2 regions of the Enterocloster lavalensis genome follow, and region 1 is predicted to be linked to the other one. Evidence: riboswitches for the same ligand, from Rfam matches in the RefSeq annotation. Region 1 holds a riboswitch; the other holds the start of a gene.
The links. A riboswitch is a leader RNA that binds a small molecule or an ion and turns the genes downstream of it on or off. The one in region 1 is predicted to bind cyclic di-GMP.
Positions count from the first base shown of each region.

Region 2: another riboswitch for cyclic di-GMP. It lies ahead of ACK2JC_RS19000 (signal peptidase I); the one in region 1 lies ahead of ACK2JC_RS21615 (hypothetical protein).

Region 1 is NZ_CP176637.1:4,826,061-4,833,744, reverse strand. It holds gene ACK2JC_RS21615 (hypothetical protein) at 1-2,054, opposite strand, end outside; cyclic di-GMP riboswitch class I at 2,167-2,249, opposite strand; cyclic di-GMP riboswitch class I at 2,427-2,509, opposite strand; gene hflC (protease modulator HflC) at 2,766-3,638, opposite strand; gene hflK (FtsH protease activity modulator HflK) at 3,638-4,702, opposite strand; gene ACK2JC_RS21600 (MupG family TIM beta-alpha barrel fold protein) at 4,893-6,014, opposite strand; gene ACK2JC_RS21595 (hypothetical protein) at 6,445-6,879, shown strand; gene ACK2JC_RS21590 (ComEC/Rec2 family competence protein) at 6,973-7,684, shown strand, end outside.
Region 2 is NZ_CP176637.1:4,255,840-4,263,523, forward strand. It holds gene ACK2JC_RS18980 (oligopeptide/dipeptide ABC transporter ATP-binding protein) at 1-398, shown strand, start outside; gene ACK2JC_RS18985 (mandelate racemase/muconate lactonizing enzyme family protein) at 414-1,577, shown strand; gene ACK2JC_RS18990 (sensor histidine kinase) at 1,734-3,527, shown strand; gene ACK2JC_RS18995 (response regulator) at 3,559-4,359, shown strand; cyclic di-GMP riboswitch class I at 4,464-4,551, shown strand; gene ACK2JC_RS19000 (signal peptidase I) at 4,731-5,333, shown strand; gene ACK2JC_RS19005 (hypothetical protein) at 5,420-6,001, shown strand; gene ACK2JC_RS19010 (hypothetical protein) at 6,146-7,684, shown strand, end outside.

The sequences.
Region 1 (7,684 bases):
ACCTTGTTATTTCCAATATTACCGCCAAACAAAGAAAATGAAAAATCAAAATAGCCTACCTGCAACTCGCTATTCTCTATATTGATATGGGTTTCACCCACATCTGCAAGAGCGTTATCTGCTCCATCCCACAAAAAGCAGCCCCCACAGCCCATGCAGATCAGCACGGAAGAGTCTCTCACCGTCAAATTGGTGCTGCCGATCTCCGCTTTTGAATCTTTTCCGTCTAAAACGCTGCCGGCATAGATGCTGCCGATCTCAAGTGTCGTATTATCTTCGATTGTAATGTTGCAGGAATCTGTAACCGATACGTCCGCTCCTGCCGCAGTGGCCATACTGCCGCCCACAATCACCAAATCCAGACCTCCCGGGCCTCCCAGGAATTCTCCGCCTGTGATTGTGATATCCGTGCGGTCCAGTTTAATATTTTTACCGCCTCCGTATAGATTTGCAAGCTGCCCGTGCTCCAGAAGCAGCGGAACGCCATTGGCAAACAGCGTGGCTCCATTTGAACCTTTTCCTATTTTATATCCCCCCCCCCCTATATTTTTCTGGGTTATGGTAATATGCTTGATCCCCATATCCTGCGGAATAAAAACCTCCGCCTCGTCCTGAGTATCCCCGGTCAGGCAGATCGTCACCTCGCCGCCTGCCCGCGCGATCTCATCCTCGGTCAGGTCTTCCAGCGCCTGGGCCATGGTCATATCCGCCCCGGCCTCTCTATATCCGTCCACAGCCACAGCCGAGGCCGTAGCCACCAGCAGTGCAAAAGGTGAAAAATGGGATACCGGGGCCACAACCGCCCCGCCGTCCACCGCTGTTTCCAGCTGTTCCGCTTCCTCCAGCTGTTCATCCAAATGGAACAGATCCGCTTGAACGTTATCCGTGTCAGACAAGCGTTCCAGCAGTTCAACGCTGATGATCACCTCGTCCTCAGGCTCGATCAGTTCCTCCCCGCTGTACAGGGAAATGTCAAATGCATAAATCTGCTGCCCGGCGTCCTCCGTCTCCTGATCTTCTCTGGCGCGGGACACCGCATCCTGTATTTTTTCCAGTTCCCCGGCAGATTTGATCCGCTGAACCACCAGCTCCGTATCCTCCGGAAGGATTCCGGCCTCCGCCTCCACGGTAATCCGGACTCCGTCAACCGTCGCAGTCAGCATCATGTCCTCCTGGGACATCTGCTTTTGCGCCGGGGTTTCCGGCGGAATCAATTCCGGGTTCAACGTGCTCTCCGCAACTGTGGTTTCCGGGGCCTGAGACGCCGGATTGCTCTCCACAGGCTGCGTTTCTTCAGTGGATGTCTGCTCCGAAACGGTTTCCTCCGGCAGCGTCTCATCCGGGCGGATTGCGCCGGACTGGCTGTCATCGGGGGCGGACTCCTCCGGAATAGTCTCCTCGGGCAGCGTTTCATCCGGACGGATTGCGCCGGATGAATTCTGGTCCGGTAAGGTCTCTTCCGGCTGGGTTTCCTCGGGCAAGGTCTCCTCTGCTGAGCTGCCTCCCTGGGACCCTTGATTTTGATTGGCGCCGTTCTGGTTTTCCTGGTTCTGGCCGGAACTGTCCGGGGTTCCCTGGTTCTGGCCGCTGCCGTTCTCATTTCCCTGGTTCTGCTCAGATCCGTCCGGAGCGCCCTGCTCCTGGCCTGCGCTGCCCTGAGAACCCTGGTTCTGACCGCTGCCATCCGGGCTTCCCTGATCCTGCCCGCTGCCGTCCTCATTTCCCTGGTTCTGCTCAGATCCGTCCGGAGCGCCCTGTTCCTGGCCTGCTCCGTCCTTACTCCCCGCTTCCTGGCCGGAACCGTTCTGTTCTCCCGGCTCCTGCCCCTGCTCCGGGCCGGCTTCCGCTTCGCTTCCCGGGCTGTCCGCTTCCGCCAAGCCGTCCACAGCAGCCTCATAGCCGTCAAAGCTTCCTGTATCCGCATCCCCTGCATTTTCCGTCAACTCCATGCCGTACGCCGGTACGATCATTCCTCCGGCGGCCGGCAGCACGGTCATAACCGCTGAGAGCCACAGCGACACTGCGGCTTTTGATGCGCGTTTCAATCCTTTCATGTTCTACCTCCATCCTTCTCATCTCATAAAATGACAGAAGTGTCCAGAACATACGTCTAAAGCCCCTTCATGAAGGTTTTGCCGTCATTCTTTCGCTACTACATTCCATCATTCCTGCAACTGGCTGGCATGCCGTCCGGTTTAGCCCCTGTAGCTTTGCGCCGCCGCCTTTCGGCGGGTTTGCCTTTATAGTCTAATGTGTATGCAACTTAAAAGCGCTTCGCTATTCCCGCGCTTTCCTGCGAATTACAACCATCCCGCCACCGGGCCCTCTGCCCTCCTTTCCTTACATGAATTTTGCAGCCCCGCCGGACTTTTGCATCAAAAAACAGGCAGCACAAACGCCACCTGTTCAGAGCCGGTCGTACCGGTGAGAGCAGCTGGCTGGCTTACCATCCGGTGAAGCCCCTGTAGCTTTGCGTCTCCGCCTTTCGACGGGTTTGCCCAATCTTTAATTTCGTTGCATCCTTAATTTCTATTATATTAGATTTACAGAAAATAGCAATAAAATAATCTACATAATGCAAATTATCAAGATTCGAGTCCATCCGGTAAATCCAGAGCCTAACGCTTAAATTCGTGGTTTTAACCGGCCCTTCGGCTCTCCCCCAAAGCCCGCTCCCCGAACGGCCAAAAAAAGAGAACAGCAGCGCTGTTTCAACGCTCTGTTCTCATTTTCGCCGTCAAACGGACAGCTAAGTTATATCGCTCTTAATTCCCTGACAAAATCCTGGCCAACTCGCTGTCCTCATCCAGAATAATGGTCTTATTGCTCCCCTTCATGGAAGCCTTCATCGCGTCCAGAGACCGCACATAGTTGTAAAAATCCGCCTTGGACTCATCGTTGTAGGCGTCGCTCAAAATCTGCATGTAGCGCGCCTCGCCCTCGGCCTTGATTTTCTCCGCCTCGGCCTGAGCCTTGGCGATGGTCTCCTTCACCGTCCGGTCCGTCTCGTTCTTGATCAGCTGGGACTGGTAATCGCCGTCCGCGGTGTACTGGGCCGCGATGTTGTTCCGCTCGGAGATCATACGCTGGTATACGGATTCCTTGTTGGAGTCCGGCAGATCCAGCTTCTTGGTCTCCACCGCGTAGATGTGGATGCCGTAGGAATCCATGGAATTGCCAATGTTGTCGGTGATGGACTGGGCCAGCTCCCCGTCGCGGCCGGAAATGATGTCGGCCTGGTTGGTGGAGGACAAAACGGTCTTGATGGAGTTGTACACCACATTGCCCAGACGGATTTCCGCCTTCTCCTTGCTGGCGTTTAAGGAGGACAGATATTTCACCGGATCACTGATATCCCAGATCACAAAGGAATCCACGGTCATTACCTTCTTATCCTTGGTGGTCACATCGCTGGGATATAAATCGGAGATCATCTTGTGCTTTGGAACCCGCTGCACGGTCTGCAAAAACGGGATGCACAGGGACGGGCCCGCATTTTCCTCCACCCGCACCACTTTTCCGAATTGTTTGATCAGCACGTACTCGTTGGCCCTGGTAATGACCACCGCGTTGGAGAGCACAAACAGAACCAGGAGCAGCAGGATCAGACCTGTGCCTTTAAAAATACGTTTTTTCATCACTCAGCTCCTCCTTTCGCATTTCCGTCCACAAAGGAATCCAGGGGCAGCACCGTCTGGGTTCCGTCGGAACCGTCCACAATCACCTTGAGACCCGGGAGGACTTCCTCCATCATCTCGTAGAACATACGCTTTTTGGTGATCAGCGGGTATTTTGCGTACTCGTCGTACATGTCGTTGAAACGGGACACCTGGCCCTCGGCCTCGCTGATGCGCTCCTGCTTGAAAGCCTCCGCGTCCTTTAACGCCTTGTCGGCCTTGGCGTTGGCGGCGGGAAGCTGCTCGGACTGGTACTTCTTCGCCTCGTTGAGCTTGGTGTCCATGCCCTGTTTGGCGTCCTCAACCGCCTTGAAGGCGTCGTTGACCGCGTCCGTGGGCGGCACCGCGTCCTGGATGGTCACGTTGTTGATTCCGTAACCGATGTCCTCCTGCTCCAGCCGCTCCGTGAGCAGAGTTTTCACCTTGGTCTGAATCTCCGCCTTGCCCGTGGTGATCACCTCGTCCACCCCGTAGGAACCCACGGTGTCGCGGATATAGGACTGGGCCAGGTTGCGCAGGATGGAAATAGCCGATTCACTGTTGATGTAGGCCCGCACCGGGTCCACGATCTGGTACTCGATGTAGAAATCCACGTTGACAAAGTTGAAATCGTTGGTGATCATCTCTGCCTCGCTGGGCACGGTGATGGGATTGTTCTCGCTGTTGGCGTGGTTGTAGGGGTCGTAGTCCGGGTCGTAGCCGATGGACATGCCCCTGATCTCCTTGGACATCTTGTGGACCTGCTGGATATAAGGCCATTTAAATTTAAAACCTGAGGTGGTGACGCTGGAGGGCGACCCCAGGGTGGTGATCACCGCCATCTCGTTCTCCGACAGCGTGTAAAACGACTGCAGGGCCGTGACCCCTAAAAACAAGATGAGAATCACCATCTTAAAAGCGAACAGCACCGATTTGGCGCCCTTGCCCGCGCCGCCTCCCTGTGGATTCCCCTGAGGCTGCGCCTGCTGGTTCATCTTCGCTTTGTTGTATTGGTTCATGAAACTGTTACCGCCGAAAATGTTCATTTTCCTCTCCCTTCCGACCTGTGTTGTCCTTCGTATGCCAAATGGTTCGATGCCGGGGCGCGGTTTGCGCGCGCGACATTAGCAAAATTATAACATAGGTTGGGGAGAAGGGCAAATAAAGGTTTTTCCAAATTAACCTTCCTTCACCCAATTCCTTTTGTCAGCGGTTCCCTTGGACCCCCTCCGGCAGCTAAAATGCCCCGTTCTTCCCATTCCCCGCCAGCCGGTAATCAAAGCCATCCCGGTAGTATTCGAGCTTCCACAGGTCCCTCCCGTCAATCTGGCCGCAGCAGTTCACCCGGCTATCCGCTCCCAAATCTTCCAGAACGATCTGTACCTCGCCACTATAACGGTCATACCTTTCGTTGTCCACTGTGATCATCCCCCGCTGGCGTTCGCTCGTCCGGCCCGGTGCCACCTTTCTGCCGATCCTGGAAACCTCCCGCGAGGTACGGGAGCGCAGGATCTGCCGGTTACTGTCATAGCGGAAATGGTGCGGCCCGGAGAACAAGAGCTGATCTTCCTCCTGGCTGATCCCTTCTAAAAGCCGTACCCGCAACGTCAGCGGCTCCCGCTTCAGAATATGGGAAATGCAGGCCAGCTCGATTTCACTGAAAAATTCATCCGCCGCCATCACACCGCCGATCCCTGGACTACATGCCAGTTCCACACAAACCCGTTCCAGATCCATATGACGATGCTCCTCCAGGGTGGGCAGACCCAGCCTCAGAGGCGGACGGGGATGGCTTTTTCCGGGAATACAGGCGTAAATGGGCAGCCCCAGACCGGCAAAAATGCGGTTCTGGCGTTCAAAAAACTCCCGGTCCAGCCCTGTCTCCGGCCGGGGATAAAAATTGTGGCAGGCGCGCAGCTCTATGGAAGGATCGATGGCCGCCAAATCCGCTTTCACGTTTTCCGCCTCCCTCTGGTTGTAGATCGAGGCGTTGATCACAAAGCCTTTGATCCCAAGACGGTGATAGAGCGCTCCAGCCTGTTTGTGGCTGAAACCGTAGTCCAGCCGCAGCAGACCGATGCCCGCACTTCGGACACGGGCGCACAGCTCCTGATCCTCCAGCAGCTGTCTGATCTCCCCGCCGCCGATATCCACGGTCAATTCCATGCCCAGATTTCCGGCCAGGCCCCCCAGCTCCTCCAGCATTTCCACTTGATCCGCAAGCCTGAGCTCTGGCAGGTGGATGCTGGAAAACACCTCTCCAAAGCCGTACTCCCGGGCCAGCTTCAGATATTCCGCCCATTTTCCGGTCTGCTGCTTCCATTGGGCCGATGGGTAAATGGCGACGCTGCTGTTCATAAACTCCCTCCTGTTCGGTGTGGTTTTTTCTCAAATCGCTGGTTTCATCTTAGCATATCGGACTGACTGCATCAAGAAATATGGACCGCCGGGGCAATGGAGGAGGCGGATCAAATGCTTCGGCAGAAGGGGTGGCGCAGCCCTTAGTGTTTATGGTATAATTCCAGGGAATATATGCGCCGAAACCTTGATCACGCAATCATGGAGGTGATCTATGAAATATTCCAAAATCATTTTTTTAATTCTTACATGCTGTTCCGCTCTGGCCGCCTGCACCCAAGAAGATTTAGTTAAAGAAAAATGAGGAATAGATGATTCTGCTAGCTGCCCCATAATAAAGATGAAGGTGGTTTATATTTTAATGAAAATAAAACGCATATTACATACGCAGAATTCAATGGAGCTGCGATTGTCGATGTTGATTTAATAAATGGAAATGCAAATCTCCTCGATGTCGGCAAGATTGTATCTGCACCTAAATATACGTGAAGATTCATTGAGTTTTATAAGCGGAAAAACGCTATACCGCTGTAGCTTAAATGACGCTCCAGAGGTTGTAACACAATCCTGTGAGCACAGTTCCCAGGCATGGGGGACATACACCTGGTTATCTGGCGGAGAAACCTTGATTTATTCAACTCAAATGGAGAACCATCGTTATGCTCTGATTGCGTTTAATGTCAATACCCAGGCATCTCACATTTTATTAGAACAGGAAACGAAGCTTGAATTGATTCTTTCACACGATGAAACCACCTTGTTGATGAAATGCGATAATGAAGCATACTTTTTTGACATGGATTCGGGTTCGCTTACCCAAAAAAGAACGCATCGATCGCCGCAATCGTATGGTGAAAATACCTGATCTTGTGGGACTGGCAGGTTCGCCGGTAATATGGTAAAATAAGGGGATGTATCAATGATCATCCTGTGGAAAAACAGAAAGGTAAGACTAACAATGAAGAGACGGAATTTTTTGAAACTACTTTTGTCAATCGCCCTGATTCTGGCGGTCAGCGGCTGCGGGGGCGGCTCCCTTCCAACCTCCGGGCACGCCTCAGCGCAGCCGGAACGGGCCGGAACCGTCAATCTGCCGTCGGCGCTGCCCTCCGGGGAAGCCGGGCTGACCGTACATTTTATCGATGTCGGCCAGGGAGACAGCATCCTGGCGGAGTCGGACGGACGCTTTATGCTGGTGGACGCCGGTGAAAACGACCAGGCGGACACGGTTGTTTCTTATTTGAAAGGCCAGGGGGTGGAAACCCTGGATTACGTGATCGGCACCCACCCCCACTCGGATCACATCGGCGGCCTGGACAAGGTCATCGACACCTTCGATGTGGGGAAAGTCATCCTCCCCCCTGTGGAGCACACCACGAAAACCTTCGAGGACGTGCTGGACGCAGTGGCGGGCAAGGGACTGAAGCTGACCAAGCCGCGGGTGGGTGATACCTATACTCTTGGAAACGCCTCCTTCACCATCATCGCCCCCAACAAAGACTACGGGAACGATTTAAACAACTGGTCCGTTGGAATCCGCCTGGACTACGGAGATAACCGGTTCGTGATGTGCGGGGATGCGGAAGCCCTGGCAGAGGCGGACATTCTGGAAAATGGAATTGACATCTCCGCGGACGTGCTGAAGGCCGGGCACCACGGCAGCAGTACCT
Region 2 (7,684 bases), 570 kb from region 1:
ATTTGATGATGGATCTCCAGGACGAGCTGAACCTGACCTACATTTTCGTGACCCACGATCTGTCGGTGGTGAAACACATCTCCGATGACATTATGGTCATGTATCTGGGCGTGGTGGTAGAAAATTCCAGCTCAAAGGAGTTGTTCAGCCGCCAGCTGCACCCCTACACCAAGGCCCTTCTGTCTGCGATACCTCGGGCCAGGCTGGGAGTCAGGCGGAACCGGATTCTGCTAAAGGGGGAGCTGGCATCCCCTATCGAGCCGCCCAAAGCCTGCCGGTTCGCGCCCCGCTGTCCCTACGCCGATGAGCGGTGCCGCAGCTGTGAGCCGGAGCTGGAGGAAGTGCTGCCGGGCCATTTCGTAGCCTGCCACCAGGTCAGGGAGATCAACAATCTGTAGAAAGGAATTGGGAAGATGAAGGTAAGAGAGGTTAAAATCTATGTGGTTGACACCGGGACTTTCCGCCCGGTGATCGCGGAAGTGCTGACCGATGAAGGGATAAATGGCATCGGCGAGGGCGCGGTGGGCTTCGGCGTGGGCTGCTACGCCGCCGCCAAAATGGCTGAGGAATTGGCCGGACGGTTCGTGGTGGGGAAAAATCCCGACGAGATCCAGTCTATCTGGAACGATTTTTATTACGACACCTTCTGGGGCAAGGGGGCCGGTGCGATCTTTTACGCTGCGGCCAGCGCCCTGGAACACGCCCTTTGGGATATCAAGGGCCAGGCATTGGGCGTTCCCGTGTACCAGCTTCTGGGCGGAAAGCAGCGGGATCAGATTCCGGTCTACGCCAACGGCTGGTCCGAGGGAAAATGCGTCACGCCCGAAGATTTCGCCAGGAGAGCCGAGGCGGTGGTGGAAAAGGGATATGACGCCCTGAAAATGTACCCGATGAGCCAGGTGGACCCGGTGCGCCACCTGAACAAGCACATTAAAAACCGGAACGTGACCAAAGCCAATTTCAACTGCGCGGTGAAGGCGGTGGAGCTGGTGCGCCGGACCATTGGGCCGGACCGGGATCTCTTGGTGGACGTGACCGCCGAGGGGACCAGCGATATGATGTGGCGGTTCGGGCAGGCCATTGAGCCATATAACATTTTCTGGTACGAGGAGGCCATGGACGCCTTCGATGTGGACGCCTACCGGGTGATCCGGGAGAAGGTGGACATTCCGCTGGCCACCGGGGAGCGGCTCTACACGCGGTACGGCTTCCGCAGGCTTCTGGAGAGCCGGGCCGTGGACATCGTGCAGCCCGACCCGGGAACCTGCGGGGGCATTCTGGAGGCGTTTCACATCGGGGCCATGGCGGAGACCTACTGCGCCAGGATTGCGCCTCACAACTGCGGCGGGCCGGTGCTGACGGCCGCGGCAGTACAGCTGGCCGCGTGTCTGGGCAATCTGGCCATGCAGGAAATGTTCCCCTTCCACGACCCGTGCCACTACGAGATTGTGGAGGAGGCATTTGAGCACAAGATCCACGACGGCGTGTTGGACGTGCCCACCGCCCCGGGTTTGGGCGTGAAGCTGAACCACAGCTTTGTGGACCGCTATTTGGTGGGGGATGTGACGGAAGCGTGAGCTGCACGCTGTAATATTTAAAGTGAATCCGGTTATGCGACAGGTATGCGGTTTGTAAAAAATTTACAAACCGCATATTCCATATTTTGATTGTGAATCCCTACGTTATTGATTATAATAAAAACAGAAAATGGAAAATAAAGGGCGGGGGAAATCATGTTCAATGAGGAAAACCGGGAGAACCGGACGGCATACATACTGTTTCTGACAGCGGCCATGTTGGCGTTTGTCATTTTATTGTGGTCCGGGAATCTCCGGTTTGAGGCCCGGACTGAAAGTCTGGTGGACGGGCCGTCGCCGGTGAATTTTTCGGAAGGATGGACGCTGACGCAGGAGGGCGTGGAGACCGGAATCATTTCTATGCCGCACAAGTCCGGCGCAGCTCCGAACGTGCCGGTCACCATGAGCAAAAAACTGCCGGATACCGGGTTTGACGATTATGCGATCTGTTTCCATACAGCCTTTTCCAGCGTGGAGGTGAGGGTGGGAGACCGCCTGCTGTACCGTTACAATTCCGACGGTATGCGCCCTTCCGGCAAGGCGACGCCCAACCACTGGAATATGGTGCAGATTCCGCCGGACTGCGCTGGACAGACCATAGCCGTGACCTTGCGCTCCCCGTACCGTGTGTCCTCAGGCGTGCTGTCACCGGTCTGGCTGGGGGCGCCGCTGAAGCTGACTTCCTACCTGCTGCGGCAGTATATCCCGCAGATGATGGTTTGCGGGGTATTCATGATCCTGGGACTGGCCATCTTCGTCAGTTCATTTTACCTGCGCAGCCTGCTGGAGGACGTCTGTACAGTCCGCTGCCTGGGTATATTCGTGGTGTTAGCCTCCCTCTGGATGGTAAATGAGGTGGAATTTCCCGGGTTCATATGGGATTTCGGCTATACCATGACCATGGCCCGCTATATTCTGTCCATGATCTGCCCGCTGCCCTACCTGTTTTACCTTATGCATCGGTTCCCCCGGGAGTACCAGCCGGCGCTGCGACGGCTCAGCTATATGTTCTCCGCCAACTTTTTTATCCTGAACATCCTGCACCTGACAAATGTGGCGGATTTCATGGAAACGGCCTGGGTTACCCACACCTGTTACGCAGTTATGTTTCTGGCGCTGCTGTTGATCATCGTAAAGCGTTTCCGCAGGGAAAGGCCCCTGGGCGCGTATTTCAAGCTGGAATGCGCCGGGATGGCGCTGATGGCTGTGAGTCTGGGAGCGGAGATCGTTCTGTACTATCAAATGGATTATATGCGGAACGGAAATTATCTGCGCAGCGGGCTGTTCGGCTATATCGCCTGCCTGTTTGCCGCGCTGCTCATGGACACCCGGCATAAGCGGGAGGAGACTGCGCGGATCGGGCGGGAACTGCAGGACTCCAGGCTCAGGCTGATGATCAGCCAGATCCAGCCCCATTTTATTTACAATACGCTCAGCTCCATCCGGACGCTGATCAAGTTGGACCCGGACCGGGCCTACAATCTGGTCTACGATTTCTCCAAATATCTCAGGGCCAACATCGATTCCATCGGCCAGGGCGGTATGATCCCGTTTGCCCAGGAATTGGAGCATATCCGCAATTACTGTAATATCGAAAAGGTGCGCTTCGGGGACAAGCTGGCCCTGGTGTATGAGATTGGCCCGGACGGCTTCGAGGTTCCGCCCCTGACCGTGCAGCCCCTGGTGGAGAACGCCATCAAACACGGTATCCGCGGGAAAAATGGCGATGGCACGGTGAAGGTCAGCACCTTCGAGGACGAGCACAGCTACATGGTGGAGGTGCTGGACGACGGCGCCGGTTTTGATCCCGCCGCCGGTGTGCCCAAAACCTCGGCAGGCCTTGAAAATATCCGGCTGCGCCTGCAGGAGATCGCGGGCGCGTGCCTGGAAATCAACAGCATACCGGGCAAAGGAACCCGGGCCATTGTGCGGATTCCCAAACAGGGATAATCGAAATTTGAAACAGAGGGGAGGACGGAACATGCGGACGATTGTTGTGGATGATGAAGAGCTGTCCATGCGCCAGTTTGAGATCGAGTGCGCGCAGGTCAGGGAAATAGAACTGGTGGGGAGGTTTACCAATCCCCTGGAGGCGCTGGAGTACGCCAGGAACAACACGGTGGATTTCGCGCTGCTGGACATCGAGATGCCCCAGATGAACGGCATCGAGCTGGCCAGAAAGCTGCGGGAAATCAAGCGGGATATGATCATTATTTTTGTCAGCGGCTACAGCGATTACGTGCTGGACGCCCTGAAAATGAAATCGGACTACTATGTGTTCAAGCCCTACAGCCGGGAGGACATCATGGACGCGTTAAACCGCGCCAGGCTGCTGGCCAAGGGGCAGGCCAAGCGGGTATTTATCAGGACCTTCGGCCGGTTCGACGTGTTTATCGACGAGAAACTTGTAAAATTTTCCAATGCCAAGAGCAAGGAGTTGCTGGCCCTCTGCGTGGACCACATGGGCGGCGAGGTGACCATGGAGGAAGCCGTGGACAAGCTGTGGCCGGACAAGGACTATGACAGCCGGGTGAAGGCGTTGTACCGGAAGGCGGTGATCGGGATACACGGGGTGTTCGAGGAGTACGGGATCGAGGGCGTATTCTACAACCGCCGGGGAGGCTGCTATGTGAAGGGCGATGATCTGGAATGCGATTACTTTGAATATATGAAGGCATCCGGCGGGGGGAGATACCACTATGAGGACGAGTACATGTTCGACTATAGCTGGGCCGAGGAGACCAACGCCAGGTTGTCAAGTGGACGTACGGGCAGGGGGTGAGGAGAAAAATACGGAGTCAGAATTTTAAATTTAATAATTTTCAAAATACGCGGAAATAGTTGCACATCGGTTGCGCAGGCTGCGCTATACTGAGCCCATATCAACTACATACTTGGCAAAACTGATGAAAGTCAGCGACGCAAAGCTAAAGGGTCTAAATCATAGTATATGATATGACAGCCAGTTGCCCCTATATGGACGTTCCGGGTATGGTACGTTTATATTTGGTTCGCGTATTGCACGCCCAAGGTGTGTTTATGCAGATTTTTAGGCAATCCTGACTGGACTCAGGATTGCCTTTTTTGTGCTGAGAGTGCCCCTCCGGATTGGCTGGTCGGGAGAAACATTTGAAGAAAGGAGATGAGTGAGGGATGAAGGAAAAAAACGGTTTGCTGCAAAAGATCGTGGGAGCTGTGGGGATCGCGCTCTGTGTGGTGTTCGTTCCGCTGCTGTTGATCAACGTGACGCTGATCGTGAAGTCTTATACCAGTCCCGACAAGGTGCCTGATTTCCTGGGGTATAAGCCGTTTATCGTGCTGTCCGGTTCCATGGAGCCGAGTATCATGACCGGCGACATGGTATTTGTCAAGGAGACCGATCCTGACAGCCTGAAGGTGGGCGACGTGATCGCTTACAAGAGCGGAAGCGCGGTGGTGACCCATAGAATCGTGGAAGTGAAGTCGGAGAACGGCGAGACGCGGTATGTCACTCAGGGCGACGCCAACAACGCTGCCGACCAGGGGCTGGTGAAACCGGCGGACGTGGAAGGCATTTACCAGAGAAGAGTCGCCGGAGCCGGGAATCTGGCGATGTTCATGCAGACGACCACGGGAATGATTCTGTTTGTGGTGTGCCCGCTGGTGCTGTTTGTGCTGTGGGATGTGATCCGCAGACAGCTTGAAAGCCGGAAGGAAGTGTCCAGGACGAAAGAACTGGAGATGGAATTGGAACGGCTGAGAGCGGAGAAAGGGTGACGGCGGGGACGCGCGGAGCCTGAGTGATGGTAGGTAGTAATTAAATTTATTAATAAAAAATAATTAAAAAGGAAAGAGGAAAAGACATGAAGAAAAGTATTTTTGGGAAAATTGGAGCAGCAGTTGTGTTGACACTGGTTACCAGTAGTTTGGTGGGGGGGGGGGGGACGTTTGCAAAGTATACCAGTAGTACAACTGGGCAGGCAACTGCAACGGCGGCACAATGGAAGGTAGAATTTGCTAAAAACGATAATAGTGCGTTTACTAATACAGCAGACATTGTGCTGGAGGGAAAAGGTGCGGATAACAAAGTGATTCCAGGAGATGAAGGATCATTTAAGATTAATGTAAATGGTGATGGAACTGAGGTTGGTTTTGACTATAAGGTGTTAATTACAGCGGATGGTGGGGAAAATGCGTTAACGGGCGTAAAATTCTATGAGGATTCGGAACATAACACTCCGATTACTGAGGCGGGCTTGACAGGTCAGGTTGCATATAGTGCGACGAAAGATGCTATGAATGTGGCTAGAGAGATCTTCTGGGTACTTCCGGATAGTGCTGATGGAATTAATGATGCGCCTGCAATGGCTGGTAAAACTGGTACATTTACTTTAACGATGACTGCTGTACAGAACCCGGATGCGATAGCAAACGATGGTAATTAAAAATTATAGGGTAAAGGCTAATCCGCAGTGAGCGGTTTAGCCTTTACCAGAGTACAAGTCCATTCTTATAGTATCTGTATTCTAGTAAAGGCTAAACAAATCGAAAAAACATTTAGTTCAATTATGTAAAAGGAGGCCCTGCCCATGCCCAACTCTGGCCCAAAATCACATAAGAACAGCCAGACCACCGGCAACAGCAAGACCATCTGGATCATCCTTCCCATTCTCCTGCTGTTCGTTTCCATCACCTCCTTCCTTGCGGGCACCCACATCGGAAGGGCGACGGATCACCGTTTGGGGCAGATGTTGGACACCATCGTGCTGTCCCCGGAGAACGAGGCTGTGAATCCGAACCGAATCGACTTCAGCGGACAGATCTTTTACACAGACGGTTCGCCCTGTGCAAACCGGGTAATAGAGCTACACAGCGACCCCAGGCGAACCACCACGGATTCGGAAGGGGTTTTTCATTTTAAAGATGTGGAGACCGGAACACACAACCTGGCCTTGCTGGACGATTCCGGGAGGCAGGAAAGTCAGGTTGAAATCCACATAGACCGCGAAAGCGGAATCCAGACCGGCAAGGTCACCGGTAACGCGGAGGCGTACCAACTGGCGGTGTCCGAGAATGTCATTGCAGTGCACATCCGCCTCCAACTGGATGAAAACGACGGAATCACAGTTACCCCGGATGTCTACACCCGGGACGCCGGAGCCGATCACTACAAGGACACCTCCGGGAAAACGGCAGATCCGGTTGCGGCCCAGCCAGCAGCCAATGACCAATCAGAAATACCCGAGTCCGGCGAGGGCCTTCTTGCCAAGGAGAATACGACGGACCCGGCAGCTCAGGCCGGTCAGGCTGTCGGACAGACGCAGTCCCAGCTTCTCCCGCCATCCGCGCAGGATCAAAGCAACAGCGCCGCCGCAGAATCCGTCCCCATAGCGGGGCAGGAATCCACCGCTGAGAGCCTGGAACAGCCCTCTCAGCCCCCGGCGGAGACCAGCGCGGCAGCCGGAAATCAGACGCAGCCGAATTACTCGGGTTCTGACTCTGATTCCTCACACGATCACTCATCCAGACCGCCCACCCCGTCGACTGATCCAACGGAACCAACGGAGCCATCGAACCCCACTGATCCGACTGATCCAATCGATCCGACTGATCCGACTGATCCAACCGATCCAACCGATCCAACTGACCCAACTGATCCCACCGACCCCACCGAGCCAGACCAGCCCGCCGACGTGCAGGTACAGGAAAAGAACGGACCGGTATGGCAGCAGAACACGGAGATCAGCCTGTTTGCGGATCGGACCGGAACGGGAGAGGACCGGAAACTAATGCCTGGTTCCAAAGGCAGTTACGAATTTCTGGTCAGCAACCGGAATTCCTATGAAATCCGGTATCAGATGAAGATTTCCGCGCCGGAAGGCCAGCTTCTTCTGCCCCTCCGTTACCGATTGAAATCGGACGGTCAATATCTCTGCGGGGATCAGGACACCTGGCTTACTGCGGAACAGCTCTCCGCCGAGTCTGTGAACCTGGATCCGGGAGAAGAGAAGGAATATCTCTTGGAATGGCAATGGCTGTTCGCCGGTGGAAATGACATATTGGACACCAAAATCGGCTCTGCCGCGGACCTGGAATACCGGGTGATCGTGATGATTCACGCGGAGCAA